3 regions of the Brevibacterium sp. LAARM3_SD1 genome follow, and region 1 is predicted to be linked to each of the others. Evidence: predicted binding sites of a transcription regulator. Region 1 holds the regulator's gene; each other region holds the start of a gene.
The links. The regulator HrcA, encoded in region 1, represses chaperone genes, less so after heat shock. The targets are predictions, from matches to a motif close to TTNGCACTCGNNNNNNNCGAGTGCNAA.

Region 1 (6,029 bases):
GCCTGCAGGGAGGCCGCGCCCAGGAGGTTCTCCCATTTCGCGGCCATCTTCTCCCGCTTCTTCGCCGGCCAGTCGGCGATCGAGCGTTCGGCGGCCCAGGGGATGACTTCGTCGACGCCGATCTCCGTGGCCGTTTCGATGGCCTGCAGGTCCCGGTCGCCCTTGGCCAGGGCTTGGACGAGCACGAGCCGTGGGCCCGTGCTGTCTTCATCCGTCACCGCGGTGACGTCGATCGTCACCTCGCTCGCCGAGGCGGCCGTGACGCTTCCGCGCACACGTGTGCCCTCACCGTCGACGATTTCGATCTCCTCACCGGGGCCGATCCGACGCACCCGCACCGCGTGCCCGGCCACGTCCTCACCGAGGGTGAGGGCGGACCCGACGACCGCCTCGGCGGCGGTGGCGGAGCGGAAGACGGGCAGACTCACCGACCGGCGAACCTCTCACGCATGCGGGAGAACATTCCGCGGTTCTCGGTCGAGATCTGGGCGCGCGGGGTCTCTTCTCCGCGCAGTTCGGCGAGCTTCTCGAGCAGTTCGCGCTGTTCGTCGTCGACCTTGTCCGGGGTGAGGACGTCGACGGTGATGAGCAAGTCGCCGCGGGTCTCCGAGCGCAGGCGGGTGGCTCCGAGTCCGGGGAGTTTGACGACGGTGCCGGACTGGGTGCCGGCGGCGATGGTGAGGTCCTGACTGCCGTCGAAAGTCTCGAACGGGATGGTCGCGCCGAGGGTCGCTGCGGTCATCGGCACGGAGACCGCTGCCCGGAGGTTGTCGCCGTCGCGCTGGAAGACCTCGTGGCGGGTGACCATGACCTCGACGAAGAGGTCACCGGCGGGTCCGCCGCCGGGGCCGACCTCACCCTGGCTGCTCAGCTGGATGCGGGTGCCGTCGGAGACGCCGGCGGGGATGCGGATCTTCATGGTCCGCTGTTTGCGCACGCGTCCGTCGCCCTGGCAGTTGAGGCAGGGGTTCGGGATGACGGTGCCGAAGCCGTGGCAGGAGTTGCAGGTCTGGTTCGTGACCATCTGACCCAGCAGGGTCCGGGTCATGCGCTGGACGCTGCCGGCGCCGTGGCACAGCGAGCAGGTCTCGATCTTGGTGCCCTCCTGCGTGCCGGCGCCAGAACAGGTGTCGCAGACGACCGCAGTGGTCACGTCGAGGTCGACGGTGCCGCCGAACGCCGCGGTCTTCAGGTCGATGTTGACGCCGACGAGGGCGTCCTTTCCGCGCTGCGTGCGTGGGATCGGCCCTCCGGCCTGTCCGCCGCCTCCGCCGAAGAAGGTCTCGAAGATGTCGCCGAATCCGCCGAATCCGCCGCCTGCGGGGAAGCCCTGACCGTTCTCGCCGCCGCCCATATCGTAGTTGCGGCGCTTCTCCGGATCGGAGAGCACGTCGTAGGCCAGTGAGATGGCCTTGAATTCGTCTTCGTGACCGGGATTGACGTCCGGGTGATACTTTCGTGCCAGCTTCCGGTACGACGACTTGATCTCAGCCGCGGAAGCATCTTTGGACACTCCGAGTGTTTCATAGTGATCGGCCACAGAAACTTCTCTCTCCCTGACGTAGTGGTCTTCTCTGTTCGTGGTGGTGGTTGCCCTACTGCGCAGTACTCACCGGTGTCGTGCTGCCCGTCCGCGGGCACCCCTGGTCGTCGTCACTGCCGCGGCCCTACCCTCGGTCGAGGATCGAGGACACGTATTTGGCGACGGCACGGACTGCCGAAATCGTCGTCGGATAGTCCATTCGGGTCGGACCGAGCACTGCCAGTCTGGCCGACGAACCCGCGTCATGACCATATTCGGCGGCGACGACGGAAGTCGAACTGAATGATTCGTGAGTATTCTCACGCCCGATGCGCACGCTGATCCCCTCGTGGTCTTCGGCCATCGAGGTGAGCAGCTTGAGCAGGACCACCTGCTCTTCGAAAGCTTCGAGGATCGGGGCCATCTTCTCTCCGAATTCGCTTCCGGAGCGGGCGAGGTTCGCGGTCCCGGCCATGATGATGCGCTCTTCGCGGGTGGCGGCGACGAGGTCGACGACAGCGGCCCTGACCTGCGTCAGACCGGAGTCGTCACGACTGCTCGGCTCGGTCGGTTCAGGGGCGGCCGCCTCGGCGGGGCTCGCTCCGAAGACCTGGGCGAGTGTGCGCCCGGCGAATTCGGCGTTGATCTGGTCGCGCAGACCGCGGACGGCGTCTTCGTCGAGCGGGCTCGGGGCGATCACGGACTTCTGTTCGACCTGACCGGCGTCGGTGATGAGGACGACGAGGATCCGCCCGGGGCCGAGGCCGACGATCTCGATGTGTTTGATGCGCGCCCGCGACACCGTGGGATATTGGATGAGCGCCACCTGTCGGGTGAGACCGGAGAGGACGCGGACGGTGCGGTCGAGCATCTCGTCGAGGTCGACATCGCCGTCGATGAGCTGGAAGATCGCGCGACGTTCGGCGGTGGTCAGCGGTTTGAATTCGTCGATGCGGTCGACGAACATCCGGTAGCCGAGATCGGTGGGAATCCGGCCTGCGGAGGTGTGGGGTTGGGCGATGTACCCCTCATGCTCGAGCTGGGCCATGTCGTTGCGGATCGTGGCAGGAGAGACGCCGAGGGTGTGGCGCTGCACGATGGCTTTCGATCCCACGGGTTCGTTGGTGGCGACGAAGTCCTCGACGATGGCGCGCAGCACCTGTGCTCGTCTGCTGTCGTTCATCGCGGGCCTCCTCTCCGTGTCGCCGGCCGATCGCGGTCTCGTGCCTGTGTTTGGCACTCCTTGAGTCTGAGTGCCAATTCTACGCTTCTCGTTCCCGGAATTCATTTCTGGGGGTGGCCTGCGGGTCTGCGCGCCTGCGCGGCCGACCTTGATTATGGTGGGTGCCCGTGAATGCTTTTGATCGTTATGGCCCCGATGTGCTCTCCGGTTCCTCGCCGTCGTCGCACCGTCCGAAGAAGTCCCGTCAGGTCGAGCTCGGCCTGGGCATGGTTCTCGAGGATGCGATGAGCGGCTATGTCGGTGCCGTCGTCGGCGCGGAGAAGACCACGGCCGGTGTCGTCGTCAAGCTCGAGGACCGCGTCGGCAAGGTCCGCGCCTTTCCGCTGGGACCCGGCTTCCTCCTCGAGGGGCGGCCCGTCGATGTGCAGCTGCCGAAGAAGAAGGCGCAGCAGCCCGGGCGGACGGCTTCGGGCTCTCGCGCCGTGGTCGGTGCGAAGGCTCGAGTGGCCCGCGGGTCGCGGATCTGGGTCGAGGGCAAGCACGATGCCGAACTCGTCGAGAAGATCTGGGGCGATGATCTGCGCATCGAAGGCGTCGTCGTCGAACCCCTGGGCGGTCTCGATGATGTCACCGACAAGCTCGAGGCCTTCGGTCCGGATCGGGACCATCGAGTCGGTGTCCTCGCCGACCATCTGGTGAGTGGGACGAAGGAATCGAAGATCGCCGAGGCGGTCCGTGCCGATCCGCGCTACCGCGATGTCGTCCACATCATCGGTCACCCGTACGTCGATATCTGGCAGGCGGTGAAACCCCATGTCGTCGGCATCCGCGAATGGCCGGTCGTCCCCCGCGGTGAGGATTGGAAGACGGGAATACTGCGTCGCATCGGATGGCCGCACGCCGACCATCGGGATGTTGCCCGCGGGTGGATGCGCATCCTCGGGAAGGTGAGCACCATCGCCGACGTCGAACCGACGCTGTCGGGGCGGGTCGAGGAGCTCATCGACTTCGTCACCGTCGGGTGAGAGTCGTCGGTGGTGCGGCGCGGTGGAGCGTCATGGTCACGCGGAGCTGTCGGCGTGTGCCGAATCTGTCACAGGAGTGAGGCTTTCCCGACATCCTCGGGACACCTGGCTCGGCTAGGGTGAATGGCAAGCACTCTTCGAAAGGATCCCCATGTCGTACCACCCCGAGCAGCCGGGCAGCCGACCGATGCCGCCGAACTATTCTCAGGCCTCCGGTTCGCAGCAGCCCTACGCGCCGCAGGGCCAGCAGTATTCGCAGCCGCAGACGCACAGCGGTCAGCCGGGCTACGGTGGGCAGTCGGGGTATGGTTCGCAGCAGGCGTACGGCGCTCAGCCGAACTACGAGGGCCAGCCGGGATACGGCGCACAGCCGGGCTACGGTATGCCGCAGATGCACAACCCGGCGATGTTCGACTCCCGCTCCCTGCCTGAGCAGGCCTACGGACCCGGCTCCGAGCGGTTCTGGATGGCCCACGAACCCGACCGGACCACGGCATTGTGGACCCACCTCGGCTCGCTCATCTTCGGCTTCATGCCGCTCATCATGTTCCTTGTGAAGAAGGACGAATCGCCGTTCGTCCGCGAGCACTCACGTCAGGGTCTCAACGCGATGATCACGAACACGATCGTCACCTTCGGTGCGCTCTTCGTCTTCGGCTTCGTCGGTTTCATCCTGGCACTGGTGACCTTCGGGATCGGCATCATCGTCATGTATGCGGCGCTCATCGTTCCGCTCGTCTACTGCGTCTTCTACATCATCGCGGCCGTCGCAGCGAACAAGGGTGAGGGGTATAAGTTCCCGCTCACCATCAATTTCGTGAAGTGACCATTCCCGCTCACCCCGGATTCTCTGGGGCTACCCGGACTCTCTGGGTTAGTGTGGAGTGATCGCACACTCTGAAGGGACTCTCATGTCGGACAACCCGCAGCAGCCGAACAACGGACAGTCACAGCCGATGCCTCCGAACTATTCCCCGCAGTCGGGCTCGCAGCAGCCGTACACCCAGCAGCCACAGCAGGGTTCGCAGCCTCACCAGGGCAGCCACCCCCAGTACGGCTCCCAGCAGAATCCGGGGTACGGTTCGCAGCCTCAGAACCCTCAGCAGGGCTCGCAGCCCGGTTACGGCTCGCAGCAGGCGTATGGCAGTCAGCCCGGTTACGGTTCCCAACAGCCCTACGGCGCTCCCCAGGGTCAGCCGCAGCCGGGATACGGTTTCCAGGGAGCATCCTCGGCGCAGTCAGCTGCCTCAGGTGTGCCCATGGGAGCCGAACTGCCGGACGCGGCCTATGGTCCGAACTCACTCGGATTCTGGAACGCGGATCAGAGCGAACGGACGACCGCGCTGTGGTCACACCTCGCCCACGCCGCCACCTACGTGGTCGGTGTCGGCTGGATCGTCACGCTCATCCTCTTCATCATCAACAAGGACAAGTCGCCGTTCCTCCGCCATCATGGTGCGCAGTCGCTCAACCTGCTGATCATCGGCGTCATCGCCGGGTTCGGCATCGGACTGATCGGTGGAATCCTCTCGATCGTCGGCATCGGACTGCTCATCCTCCTGCTCCTGCCGGTGCTCTCGATCTACATGATCGTCATCGAGATCATCGCCGGAATGGCAGCCAATCGCGGTGAGGGCTACCGAATCCCGATGACTCCGAACTGGGTCAAGTGATCTGACGGTCTCCGAGAATCTCTCGTCAGCAGATTCGCCGAACAGCTCGCCCCGCCGCCCGATTCGGGTGGCGGGGCGAGACTCATTCACACGTATTCGGTGAGGATGCGCACCATATAGTCGGCCATAAGGCGTCCCGGCAGGGTCGGCTGGAACCAGCCTGCCTCCGCACCATCGGCGGCGAGCAGTCCCTGCTTGATGAATGTTCCGATCGCCTGCTGGCTGCCTGGTGCCAGAGTGTCCAGTCGCAGCTCTCGGTCGATGCGGGCGGCGAGCATGATCCGTTCGACCTCCCGGGTCTGGTCGTCGAGGACCTCACGACCGATCGACGGGGACTCCCCCGCCATCAGTCGGTCGGCCCAGGCGCGCGGGTGCTTGGCGTTCCAGAACCGGACTCCCCCGACATGTGAGTGCGCACCGGGTCCGAAACCCCACCAGTCCGCATTGCGCCAGTACGCCATATTGTGCTCACAGCGCGTATCGGGACCGGTCGACCAATTGCTCACTTCATACCAGTGCAGGCCGGCGGACGAGATCGCGGCGTCAGCGATCTCGTACTTGTCGGCCAGGTCATCCTCATCAGGCATCGGCAGTTCGCCACGGCGAACCATCGCACCCATCTTCGT
Region 2 (6,029 bases), on a different contig from region 1:
TGGTGAACCACATGGTGTGCGAGAAGTGTCGCAGGTCGTCACCGTCGGCCTCGGATTGCCAGTAGCCCCACGCCGCCGCGGCCTTGCCGTGAGTGATCGCCGCTTCGAGGTGGCCGACCTCCGGCGAATGAGCGGACAGTTTCAGCAGCGCTTCGACGACGGCCTCCCGCCCGGTGTGGGTCTCGACGTCGGAGGGGTGAACGAGCTGGAGGACGCAGTCGTCGGCGATCACCTCGGCGAGGGCCTCTTTGTCCCCGTTGAAGAGATTCTCTTCGAACGTCGCGACGAAGACGTTCTTCGGACTGTTTCCGCAAGCATCGGTGCCGGTGAAAGTCATACCGTCAGCCTAGGCGGGCGGAGGCGGCGGGACAACGGGTCGGTGGGTCTCCTCGGCGAAGGTGGGTGCTTCTGGAAGAAGAATCGGATACGGCTGCCCCGGACTGTCGGGCATGAAAACGGCCGTGCCGGCACCCTGCGGGCACCGGCACGGCCGATCGGACGAGCGGGGGCTATCAGAAGCCCATGCCGCCCATTCCACCCATGCCGTCCATGCCGGCAGCTGCGTCTGCACCTGCGGCGGCCTTTTCGGGCTTGTCGGCGACGACCGACTCGGTGGTGAGGAACAGACCGGCGATCGAGGCGGCGTTCTGCAGAGCAGAGCGGGTCACCTTGACCGGGTCGTTGATGCCGGCGGCCAGCAGGTCCTCGTACTCACCGGTTGCGGCGTTGAGACCGAATCCGGCTTCGAGGTTGGCGACCTTGTCGGCAACCACACCGGCTTCGAGGCCGGCGTTCGTGGCGATCTGCTTCAGCGGGGCTTCGATGGCAACCTTGACGATGTTGGCACCGGTGGCCTCGTCTCCCTCGAGTGCGAGGTCGGCGAATGCGGCCTTGCCCGCCTGGATGAGCGAGACGCCGCCACCGGCGACGATTCCCTCTTCCACAGCAGCCTTGGCGTTGCGTACGGCATCTTCGATGCGGTGCTTGGTTTCCTTGAGCTCAACCTCGGTGGCGGCTCCTGCCTTGATGACTGCAACACCGCCGGCCAGCTTGGCCAGACGTTCCTGCAGCTTCTCACGGTCGTAGTCGGAGTCCGAGTTCTCGATCTCGGCACGGATCTGAGCGACCCGTCCGGCGATCTCCTCGGCGTCTCCCGCGCCCTCGACGATGGTGGTCTCGTCCTTGGTGATGACGACCTTGCGGGCGGTGCCCAGCAGGTCGGTGGTCACGCTGTCGAGCTTGAGCCCGACTTCCTCGGACACGACCTGGCCACCGGTGAGGATGGCGATGTCGGCGAGCTGAGCCTTGCGACGGTCACCGAAGCCCGGAGCCTTGACAGCCACGGACTTGAAGGTGCCCTTGAGCTTGTTCAGCACCAGGACGGCCAGGGCTTCGCCCTCGACGTCTTCGGCGATGATGAACAGCGGCTTGTTGGACTGCTGGACCTTCTCGAGGACGGGCAGCAGGTCCTTCACGTTCGAGATCTTGGAGTTGACGATGAGGATGTAGGGATCCTCAAGGACAGCTTCCTGACGATCGGTGTCGGTGACGAAGTAACCGGAGATGTAGCCCTTGTCGAAGCGCATACCCTCGGTCAGTTCGAGCTCGAGTCCGAAGGTGTTGGACTCCTCGACGGTGACGACGCCTTCCTTGCCGACCTTGTCGATGGCCTCGGCGATCAGTTCACCGATCGCGGGATCTCCGGCGGAGATGCCAGCGGTAGCGGCGATCTGTTCCTTGGTCTCGATGTCGATGGCGTTTTTCAGCAGGACGTTCGTGACGGCCTCAACGGCCTTCTCGATGCCGCGCTTGAGGCTGAGCGGATCAGCACCGGCTGCCACGTTGCGCAGGCCTTCGCGGACGAGAGCCTGTGCGAGCACGGTAGCGGTGGTGGTTCCGTCGCCTGCGACGTCGTCAGTCTTCTTGGCGACTTCCTTGACGAGCTCGGCGCCGATCTTCTCGTAGGGGTCCTCGAGTTCGATCTCCTTGGCAATGGAGACGCCATCGTTGGTGATGGTCGGTGCGCCCCACTGCTTTTCGAGCACGACATTGCGACCGCGGGGTCCAAGGGTCACCTTGACCGCGTCCGCAAGCTGGTTGAGGCCAGCTTCGAGTCCTCGACGAGCTTCTTCGTCGAATGCAATCATCTTTGCCATAGTGGCTTAGATCCTCCCTGATGGAGTGGAGTGGGATTCCAGAGCAGTCATCAACGCCCGCGACGGCAGAGAGTGTGTCCGCATGTTCCATTCCACATATGGACCACGCTCTCGAGACGACTGGTGGGAACCCATCGGTTTTCACCAGTACTAGATTTAGCACTCTCCCCATGCGAGTGCAAATATTTGTGGCCCGCCATGACGGGTGCGGAGGGCCGCGTTCCGCGATTTCTCGCCGCACGGTCACGGCGCAGGGGCAGTTCGGCCCAGCGCGAAACGTCTGCCGACGGTGAAGCACGCCGGGTCAGTTGACGCTCGCAGGTTCGAGCGGGCCGGAGCAGGCCCACTTGCGACGGCCGCGTGCGGGTCGACAGACGCCGGAATCAACGCGCGGGCGAAGTGGCACAGTCAAACACCCACGTCGCGGTCGCAATCGGCACGGTTTAGGGTGAACAGCCCTGTTTCAAACACGTGCTATTCAACTCAAACTGGGCCGATTCGAAGTTCGTACCTACGGGCGCAGCTCGAGTGAGCCCGCACCCTCTCAGCACCAAATCTTCAACTTTTGGTGCACCTCGTTCTGAAAGACACACAGAAGAACGTGTGCAGCTCGAAACAATGTGCACCAAAACGCGGGTTGCTGCGACCACGCAGGCACTGAAAAGCGCCGAGCAGTTGCCTGCTCGGCGCTTTCCCCGTGCGGTTGGTGCCGGTCGCCCGAAGGCCATTCCGACGACCCGCCGCAGCGGATCAGAAAACTGTGCTGACAGCAGCCAGTCTCAGAGGAGGGTGACGGACTCCGCCTGAGGACCCTTTTGTCCTTCTCCAACTTCGAACTGAACCTGCTGGCCCTCTTCGAGAGAGCGGTAGCCGTCCATCTGGATTGCGCTCCAGTGAACGAACACGTCCTGGTTGTCGCCTTCGAGGGTGATGAATCCATAGCCCTTTTCAGCGTTGAACCACTTGACGGTACCTTGTGCCATTACTTCTCCATACAGTGCAGTGCCATTGAAATCCCGCATCTCGGCCGCGATCAGATGACCTCACCCGAGATACGGAAGCTAGTAAAACTCAACTGACCCCGCGACTTCTCTCATTGACCTCTAGAGAACTATCTCGGTGAAGCACGAATAGAACACAAGGTGCTGTGCTTGCCTAGCTGTTGCAACTCTACCGCAGGCGCGCACCCCGACTAGAGCGGTCCAGCACTGTTATAGATTCGTTATCTAAGGGTTTCTGCCCTGTTCACAGCGGGGATCGCTGCGAATCAAATCAGACCGTTCGGTCAGAAATTCGCCGAGGATGCCCGCCGTCGAAGATCCCGACCGCAACCGAACCGATCCCCCGACTCAATCGCACTGCGGCACGACCGAATCGCTGCGGATCAGTCCGAACCGCCGTCACTCGACTCCGGCCCGCGATCGGCGATGTCCGAACAGATGACGACGGTGATGTCGGCTTCGAAGTCGGAAGAGGCTTCCGTGGCCGAGACTCCCAGTGACTTGGCGACGAGCTTCGCCTGCGAAGCGTTCTCTTCGCCGTCGTAGTACACGGTCGAGTCGGAGAGGTCCGTCGAGTAGTTGCCGACCTGGCCGAGCTTCCAGCCCTTCTCTTCGACAGCTTCAGAGAACTTCTTCGCAGCGCCGGAGACTCCCGAGCCGTTGAGAACGTCGACGGTGATCGAGTCGTCGGCGACGCTGACTTCGCTCTCACTCGGCGAGGGTTCGGCCGATGCCGATTCGGAGGCCGGCGGATCGGCGATCTTCGATTCGGGGTTGCCCATCGAGGAGAAGATGATGTTGATGGCGGCCACGACCAGCAGGACCGCGACCAGCGCGAGAATGATGACCAGTGAGATGGCACCGATGTTCGACGATGCCGCGGATTCCTGTCGATGGGCACCGCTGCGCCGGCCGGGCTCGATCTCGTCGAATTCGTCGGTCATGTCTACCTCGAGACGCGGGCTTGGGCGCGCTCGCTCTGCCGCGTGCTGCGGATTCGGCGAAGGCGCTTGACCAGCATGGGATCGCTGGCCAGAGCTGCAGGGTTGTCAAGAAGCGAGTTGAGGATCTGGAAGTAGCTGGTGGCCGACATGTCGAAGCGCTCACGGATCGCGTGGTCCTTGGCGCCTCCGTACTTCCACCACCGCCGCTCGAACTCCAAAACGGCCACCTCGAGCTCGCTCAGTTCTGAGGTGTCGTCATTCGGCGGCATAGAGGTTGTGCTCCTTCGAGAGGTATCTGTGCTTCTATATTATCGCCCGATCGGCGGTACCGAAATTTCCGGCGCGCCGCTGCGGATGTGAGGTCGCTCCCCGATCCTCCCCAACCAACCGCCTCACCCCGCCGCGCGGCACTGATTCGGTGGCCGTGTCGACGGGGTGAAGGGAACGAATATCGCCGAGGTGGGGCCGCCTCGGCGAACCGAGTGACCCGACCTCGCGGATCGGATCAGCGGATGCGGATGTTGACCTGCTTGATCTGGGTGAACCCTTCGAGCATGCCTTCCAGCGATGCCTCTCGCCCGAAGCCTGAGGTCTTCATGCCGCCGTAGGACTGGCCGGCCAACTGGCCGCCGCCCTGGTTGACCTGAACCCAGCCGGATTCGATCCGGTTGGCCATGGTCAGGGCCGCGTCGACGTCCTTGGTGAAGACGAAGGCCGCGAGACCGAAGTCGGAGTCGTTGGCCATGTCGACGACCTCGTCGATGTCCTTCCACGGGATGACCGAGAGGACGGGCCCGAAGATCTCTTCACGGCTCGTCTGCCAGTCGTTCTTCGCCTTCGAGAAGATCACGGGCGCATGGTAGAAGCCGGGTTCGCCGACTTCCAGCGAATCGAAGCCGTCATAGGCGATCTCGACGCCGTCCATCGACTTGCCCATCTCGATGTAGCTGGCGACCTGGTCGTACTGCTTCTGGTTGATGATGCAGCCGATGTCGGTGGACTCATCCCGGGGATCGCCGACCTTCATCTTCGACACCGCGTCTACGAGCTTGGACAGGAAGTCGTCGTAGATGTCCTCGTGGAGGAACAGGCGCGAACCCATGGTGCACGACTGACCCTGGCGGGCGAAGCGGGTCGACAGCAGGACCTGCTCGAGGGTGTCGTCGTCGTTCGAGTCCGGGAAGATAATGTTCGGGGACTTGCCGCCGAGCTCCATCGACGAATGCGCGAGTCGACCACCGGCCAGCTCGGCGACGTGACGGCCGACGCTCGTCGATCCGGTGAATGAGACCTTGTCGACGTCGGGGTGGACGTTGAGGGCCTCACCGATGACCGAGCCCTTGCCGGTGACGACGTTGAGCACGCCTGCAGGGAGGATGTCGGCGATGATCTCGGCCATCTTGAGGATGGTCAGCGGTGCATCCTCGGCGCATTTGAGGACGATCGTGTTGCCGGCGGCGATCGCGGCGGGGGTCTTGAAGGCGGCGATCATCAGCGGCGAGTTCCACGGCAGGATGCCGGCGACGACGCCCAGGGGCACGCGCTTGGTGTACTGGAGCTGCTTGTCTCCGGCGGGCAGGGTGTTGCCCTTGACCTCACCGGCGACGCCGCCCATGTAGCGGAACAGGTCGGCCAGGATCATCGTCTCCGGGCGAGCCTGGGTGCGGATCGCGTTGCCGGTGTCGAGAGCGGTCAGCTGAGCGAGCTCCTCCGAGGCGGCTTCGAGCGCATCGGCACAGGCCAGAAGCTTCTTCTGGCGTTCCTTGAACGGAAGGGCCGCCCACTCGGGGAAGGCCTTCCGTGCGGCTTTGACGGCGCGGTCGGCGTCGTCCTCTTTGCCGTTGGGCACCTTGGCGATGACGACGTTGCGGTCGATCGGGGTGATGACATCGGTGGTGTCGCCGTCAGCGGCGTCGACCCACTGACCG
Region 3 (6,029 bases), on a different contig from region 1:
ACTCGAGGTCCTGGACCTTGGCGATGACGACGTAGCCGTCCTGGCCGGCGTTGGCGGCGATCCAGCGCAGCGGCTGGACGACTCCGCGCTTGACGATCTCGGCGCCGGTGAGTGCGTCACCGGTGAGGCCGAGGTCGTTGCCGTCGAGGACCTTCGCAGCGTGGATCAGAGCCGATCCACCACCGGCGACGACGCCCTCTTCGATGGCAGCACGAGTAGCGGACACGGCGTCTTCGACGCGGTGCTTGCGCTCCTTGAGCTCCACCTCGGTGGCGGCGCCGACCTTGATGACGGCGACTCCGCCGGAGAGCTTGGCCAAGCGCTCCTGCAGCTTCTCGCGGTCCCAGTCAGAATCGGTGTTCTCGACCTCGGCGCGGATCTGTGCGACGCGACCGGCAACAGCATCGTCTGAACCTGCACCATCGATGATCGTGGTGTTGTCCTTGGTGACGGTGATGGTGCGGGCGTTGCCGAGCTCTTCCAGGGTGACCTGGTCGAGCTTCATGCCCATGTCCGGGGTGACGACCTGGCCACCGGTGAGGACAGCGAGGTCCTCGAGGATGGCCTTGCGGCGGTCACCGAAGCCGGGAGCCTTGACGGCGGCGACGTTGATGATTCCGCGCAGCTTGTTGACGACCAGCGTCGACAGTGCTTCGCCCTCGATGTCCTCGGCGATGATGAACAACGGCTTGCCGGCCTGCTGCACCTTCTCGAGGACGGGCAGGAGCTCCTGGATGTTGGAGATCTTGCCCTGGTTGATGAGGATGAGCGCGTCGGAGAGCACAGCCTCCTGGCGATCGGCGTCGGTCACGAAGTGCGGCGAAAGGTACCCCTTGTCGAACTGCATTCCTTCGGTGATCTCGAGCTCGACGGACGCGGCCTGCGACTCGTCGATCGTGATGACGCCGTCCTTGCCGACCTTGTCGAAGGCATCGGCGATGAGCTTGCCGATCTCAGGTGACTGAGCCGACAGACCGGCGACGTGTGCGATCTCCGAGGAGTCGGCGACATCGCGGGCGATGGTGCCCAGCTGCTGCGAGACGGCCTCGACGGCGGTCTCGATGCCGCGCTTGAGCTGACCGGGTGCGGCACCTGCGGCAACGTTGCGCAGTCCTTCGTTGACGAAGGCCTGAGCGAGAACGGTTGCGGTGGTGGTTCCGTCACCGGCGATGTCGTTGGTCTTGGTGGCGACTTCCTTGGCCAGCTGTGCGCCGAGGTTCTCGTACGGATCGTCGACCTCGACCTCACGGGCGATGGTCACACCATCGTTCGTGATCGTGGGAGCGCCCCACTTCTTGTCGAGCACGACGTTGCGGCCCTTGGGTCCCAGAGTCACCTTGACGGTGTCGGCCAGGGTGTTGACGCCCTTTTCGAGTGCACGACGGGCTTCGTCGTTGAATTCCAATGATTTAGGCATTCGTCCTCCTGTCAGTGAAGTTGTTGTTCAGGGGATTCAGCCGATGACTGCGAGCACGTCGCGAGCCGAGAGCACGAGGAACTCTTCGCCTGCGTACTTGACCTCGGTGCCTCCGTACTTGGAGTAGATGACCTTGTCGCCGACGGCGACGTCGACCGGCACGCGGTTTCCGTTGTCAGCAACGCGGCCCGGGCCCACTGCGACAACTTCGCCTTCCTGAGGCTTTTCCTTGGCGGTTTCGGGAATGACCAGACCACTGGCGGTAGTCTGTTCTGCTTCGACCTGACGGATGACAATCCGATCTTCGAGTGGCTTGATGGAGACCGACATATCGGGCCCTCTCCCTTCGCTGGGTTCTATTTCATCGAGTCAGACGGCGGCTGCTGCCATGAACCTCTCGTCGTCGCGGGTGCCGAGCGGTTCGACCGTCTCATGAAACTGGCACTCAATGAGTGCTAGTGCTAATTCGACTCTAGAACGCTCTTAGCACTCGGTCAACTTGAGTGCCAGCAATTCGTCATGCTCTGGGCGAAAGTTCAGATTGGCGCTTCCGCCCCGCTCCCGACAGGCATCAAAAAGCGTGGGCCCCGAGGATCTCTCCTCGGGGCCCACGCTCCTTGCTGACCGCCTCAGCTCAGTTGTCGATATCTGTTGTCAATGGCGGCCAGAGCTCATGGCCTATCAGACGTCCAGTCGGCGACTGCGGCTCTGATCTCAGATCAGGCGCAGGCCCACTGACCCCAGCCGGCTTCGGCCTGCAGCTTCTTGGCGCGATCGAACTGCTCCTGCGGGCTGGCATCGATCGGGTTGCCGCTGCCGCCCATGGCCTCCCATGTGGCGAGCTTGAACTGGAACAGACCGAAGTGTGCGTTGTTCGACTGGTTCACCGCACGGGGGTTGAAGTTCGATTCGCACTCGGCGATCTGGTACCACTTCGACCCGGGTCCACCGAGCATGGCCTTGATCTCTGCGGTGCTCATGTCGCCGCCTCCGGAGCCGGAGCCGCCGCCGGTGCTCGAGTCGCCGCCGGAGTCACCGGAGTCGCCCGAACCGGAATCGCCGGAGTCGCCCGAGTCGGAGCCGCCGGTGTCAGCCGGCTCTTCCTTCTTCTTGGTGCCCTGGATGACGACCTTGGTCTTGGGTTCGGAGAGGACCTTCTCGTCCTTCTTCTCCTTCTTGACCTCTTCGCCGTTGATCGTCTTGACCTTGTAGGTGACCTGCTTCTCGCCGTCCTTGCCTTCGGTCTCGACCTTGGTCTCGCCCTCATAGAGGGAGTCGGACTTCTTGGTCTCGACCTCAGCCTTGATGGGCTGCTTGTCCTTGACGGTGTCGTTCTTCACGCGGTTGACGGTGAGAACCTGGCCGTCGGAGACCTCAGCGGACATCGGCACGGAGAGGAAGTCGTCCTTGTCGAGTTTGACCCCCGTGTCCTTGAGCGCTTCCTTCGCGGTGCCCACAGCGGCCGAGACCTTGTGGTCCTTGCCGTCGGCGACGACGGTGAGGTTCTTCGCGGTGGTCACCTCGATGTCATTGCCCTGGTCCTTCAGGCGCTGGCTGGCCTTCGCGTTGAGGTCGGCACCCTTCGCGTCCACACCGAGGTCGGCCAGAGCCTGACCCACGGTGTTCGCGTTGGTCCATTCGTTCGTTTCCTTGCCATCGACGGACAGCGCAACCTTCTTCGCCGTGTTGACGGTGATCGTCATGTCACGGTCGACCTTGGTGCCCACGCCGGGCTTGACCTGGTCGCGCTTATCGACATCGATTTCGTGGCTGTCGAGGATGTCCCCGACCGTTCCACCGAAGGTCCGGATCTCTTCCGCCTGTCCGTTGACCTCCAAGGTCACAGGCTTGTTCATGGTCACAACTGCGCCCGTGCCACCGACGAGTCCGGTGATCACGACCGCCTGTGCAGCGATCTGAACCTTGCGGTTCTTCAGAAAATCAATCACAAAAATATCCCTGAGCAGAGTTTATCGACCTGTTCACTGTAACCGATTCGTTACAAGGTTCGCAAAATATCACGGAAATGTAACGGTGTGAGTTTCCTGAGGGCGTGTCTGACCTGGAGTTCCCCGTGTTTTCGGGGCGTTCCCAATCGTGATATTTCCTCGCCGAGGCGGCCCCACGTCGCGTTATCCCGCTCACAGAACGCGGGGAGGAGTCCGGCCCAGGTGCGACTGTGCGACATCCAGCCGGGTGCCGGTTCACGCTTGCCGCGGGTTGGGTCCCAGTCCCGACCCCGCGCGCGCCGAGGTCCAGTTCCCGCTTCCCCCGGGTCCGGCTCAGTCCCAGCTGCCGAGGGCTCGCTCCGCGTTGTTCCACACTGCCGCGCACAGCTCCTCTTCGCTCATCCCGCGCACTTCGGCGAGTTTCCGCGCCGTGATCGCGGTGAGGTAGGGACCTCCCGGCTTCCCGCGGTGCGGATGCGGGGTGAGGAAAGGCGCGTCGGTCTCCGTCAGCAGCAGCTCCAGCGGAGCGGCCGCCGCGGCGCGACGCAGCTCGTCGGCGTTCTTGAACGTGAGGTTGCCGGCGAAGGACATGTAATAGCCCTCGGCAGCGCATTCGCGAGCCATCGCTTCATCACCGGAGTAGCAGTGGAAGATCGTGACCTCGGGAGCGCCTTCCTCTTTGAGGATGCGCAGCACATCGGCGTGTGCCTCCCGATCGTGGATCTGCAAGGCACGTCCGGTGCGCTTGGCGATCTCGATATGGGCCCGGAAGGAGCGCTGCTGTTCGGCGACGCCCTCCTCTGCCGTGCGGAAGTAGTCGAGACCGGTCTCCCCCACCACGCGCATGCGATCGTGCGAGCTCACGAGTGATTCGATCTCGGTCAGCGCATCGTCGAGCAGGCCACGTTCGGCCAGCCGCGGTGCCTCGTTCGGATGCAGGGCGGCTCCGCCGATCATCCACGTCCGGCCCTCGGCAGGAGGAGTGGGCACGGTCCGGCGGTCGGCCGCCTCCGCGGGAGAACCTGAATACTGCGACGCCACGAGCGCGGTCGTCCACCGGGCTGCCGGAAGGTCGCAGCCGATCTGGACGATGCGACGAACCCCAGCCTCGGCGGCGGTGTCATGGAAGAAATCCAGCGACGGGAACTCTTCGTCCTCATCCGGGGTGACCTCGGGTTCGGGTTCGCCGGCACCCAGCGGCAGCCGAACACCCGTGCAGATGTCCAGGTGGGTGTGGGTGTCGACGATGGGGTGAGCGAGCGGTTCGGGCACCGGTGGATAGGTTCCGGCGGCGCGCGAGGCCATTATTCGGTCTCCTCCACGAACTTCGGGAACACGGGTTCGGGCTTCGGCAGGGGTGTGCCCGGCTCGAGCGGGGACTCGACGGCCGCGAACGACCGGGGATCCGCCTCGGCGGCGGCGATTCCATCGGCAGCGGCCTCGGCGACATTCGGTGCCAGGGCGGCCGAAGCGTAGGCGGCACCGGCGGCGACGCCGATGGACGCACTCGCGGACACGGCTCCCATCGCCTCGGCGCCGGAGCCGGAATCGACGGCGGTCGGCAGGACCTTCGCACCGGCCTCACCGACGCCCGCGGGCACACCGAGGAGGTCGAGGATCTTGCCCGCGGATTCGGGCATGACCGGCTGGATGAGGATGGAGATGATGCGCACGACCTCGATCGTCACCCACAGCACGGTGGCCATGCGAACCGGATCGGTCTTCTTCAGCTTCCACGGCTCCTGAGCGGAGAAGTAGCGGTTTGCCTCCGAAAGCACCTTCCAGCAGGCCTCGACATAGAGGTGGAGGGCCTGGGTGTCGACGTGGCGACGGGCGGTGTCGGGTACGGCACGGGCGAGGGCGAGGAGCTTCTCGTCCGCCTCGGTGAGCTCGCCCGGCTGCGGAACCTGGGCGTCGCAGTTCTTCTGGATCATCGACAGCGACCGCTGGGCGAGGTTGCCGTACTCGTTGGCGAGGTCGGAGTTCTTACGGGTGATGATCGAGTCCTTCGTGTACGAGCCGTCGTGGCCGTAGGAGAACTCGCGGAAGAGGAAGAAGCGCAGGGTGTCCAGTCCGAAGGCGTCGACGAGGTCGAGGGGGTCGACGACGTTGCCGACGGACTTCGACATCTTCTCACCGGAGTTGAAGAGGAAGCCATGGGCATGGACGCGCCCCGGCAGCTCGATGCCGGCGCTCATGAGGAACGCGGGCCAGTAGACGCTGTGGAAGCGGATGATGTCCTTGCCGATGATGTGGACGTCGGCGGGCCACCACTTCGCGAACTTCTCCTCGTCGTCCGGGAATCCGGCGGCGGTGATGTAGTTCGTCAGGGCGTCGATCCACACATACATCACGTGCTTGTCGTTGCCGGGCACCGGCACACCCCAGTCGAAGGTGGTGCGGGAGACCGAGAGGTCCTTGAGCCCGGAGGCGACGAAGGAGGCGATCTCGTTGCGGCGGGAGTCGGGGCCGATGAACTCGGGATGGTTCTTGTACAGCTCGAGCAGCTTGTCCTGGTACTTCGAGAGGCGGAAGAAGTAGGACTCCTCTTCCGTCCAGGTCACCTCGGTACGAGTCTCCTTGGACAGGCGGACGCCGTCGACGACCTCGGTTTCGTCATCGGTGTAGAAGGCCTCGTCGCGCACGGAGTACCAGCCCGAGTA

Region 2: the regulator HrcA is predicted to act here: its motif matches at 2,313-2,339, upstream of groL (chaperonin GroEL).
Region 3: the regulator HrcA is predicted to act here: its motif matches at 1,901-1,927, upstream of groES (co-chaperone GroES).

Annotation. Positions count from the first base shown of each region.
Region 1 is NZ_JBNFOL010000019.1:60,738-66,766, forward strand. Features, by position in the region: gene AC2W7L_RS11775 (16S rRNA (uracil(1498)-N(3))-methyltransferase) at 1-428, opposite strand, end outside; gene dnaJ (molecular chaperone DnaJ) at 425-1,540, opposite strand; gene hrcA (heat-inducible transcriptional repressor HrcA) at 1,668-2,705, opposite strand; gene AC2W7L_RS11790 (DUF3097 family protein) at 2,867-3,730, shown strand; gene AC2W7L_RS11795 (DUF4870 domain-containing protein) at 3,882-4,556, shown strand; gene AC2W7L_RS11800 (DUF4870 domain-containing protein) at 4,642-5,403, shown strand; partial or broken gene hemW (radical SAM family heme chaperone HemW) at 5,490-6,029, opposite strand, start outside.
Region 2 is NZ_JBNFOL010000043.1:14,243-20,271, forward strand. Features, by position in the region: gene AC2W7L_RS17085 (DUF1707 SHOCT-like domain-containing protein) at 1-6, shown strand, start outside; gene AC2W7L_RS17090 (nuclear transport factor 2-like protein) at 1-337, opposite strand, end outside; gene groL (chaperonin GroEL) at 513-2,156, opposite strand; gene AC2W7L_RS17100 (cold-shock protein) at 2,936-3,139, opposite strand; gene AC2W7L_RS17105 (LytR C-terminal domain-containing protein) at 3,541-4,101, opposite strand; gene AC2W7L_RS17110 (DUF3263 domain-containing protein) at 4,104-4,370, opposite strand; gene AC2W7L_RS17115 (aldehyde dehydrogenase family protein) at 4,607-6,029, opposite strand, start outside.
Region 3 is NZ_JBNFOL010000023.1:23,157-29,185, reverse strand. Features, by position in the region: gene groL (chaperonin GroEL) at 1-1,417, opposite strand, end outside; gene groES (co-chaperone GroES) at 1,454-1,747, opposite strand; gene AC2W7L_RS12905 (ubiquitin-like domain-containing protein) at 2,137-3,366, opposite strand; gene AC2W7L_RS12900 (TatD family hydrolase) at 3,700-4,671, opposite strand; gene metG (methionine--tRNA ligase) at 4,671-6,029, opposite strand, start outside.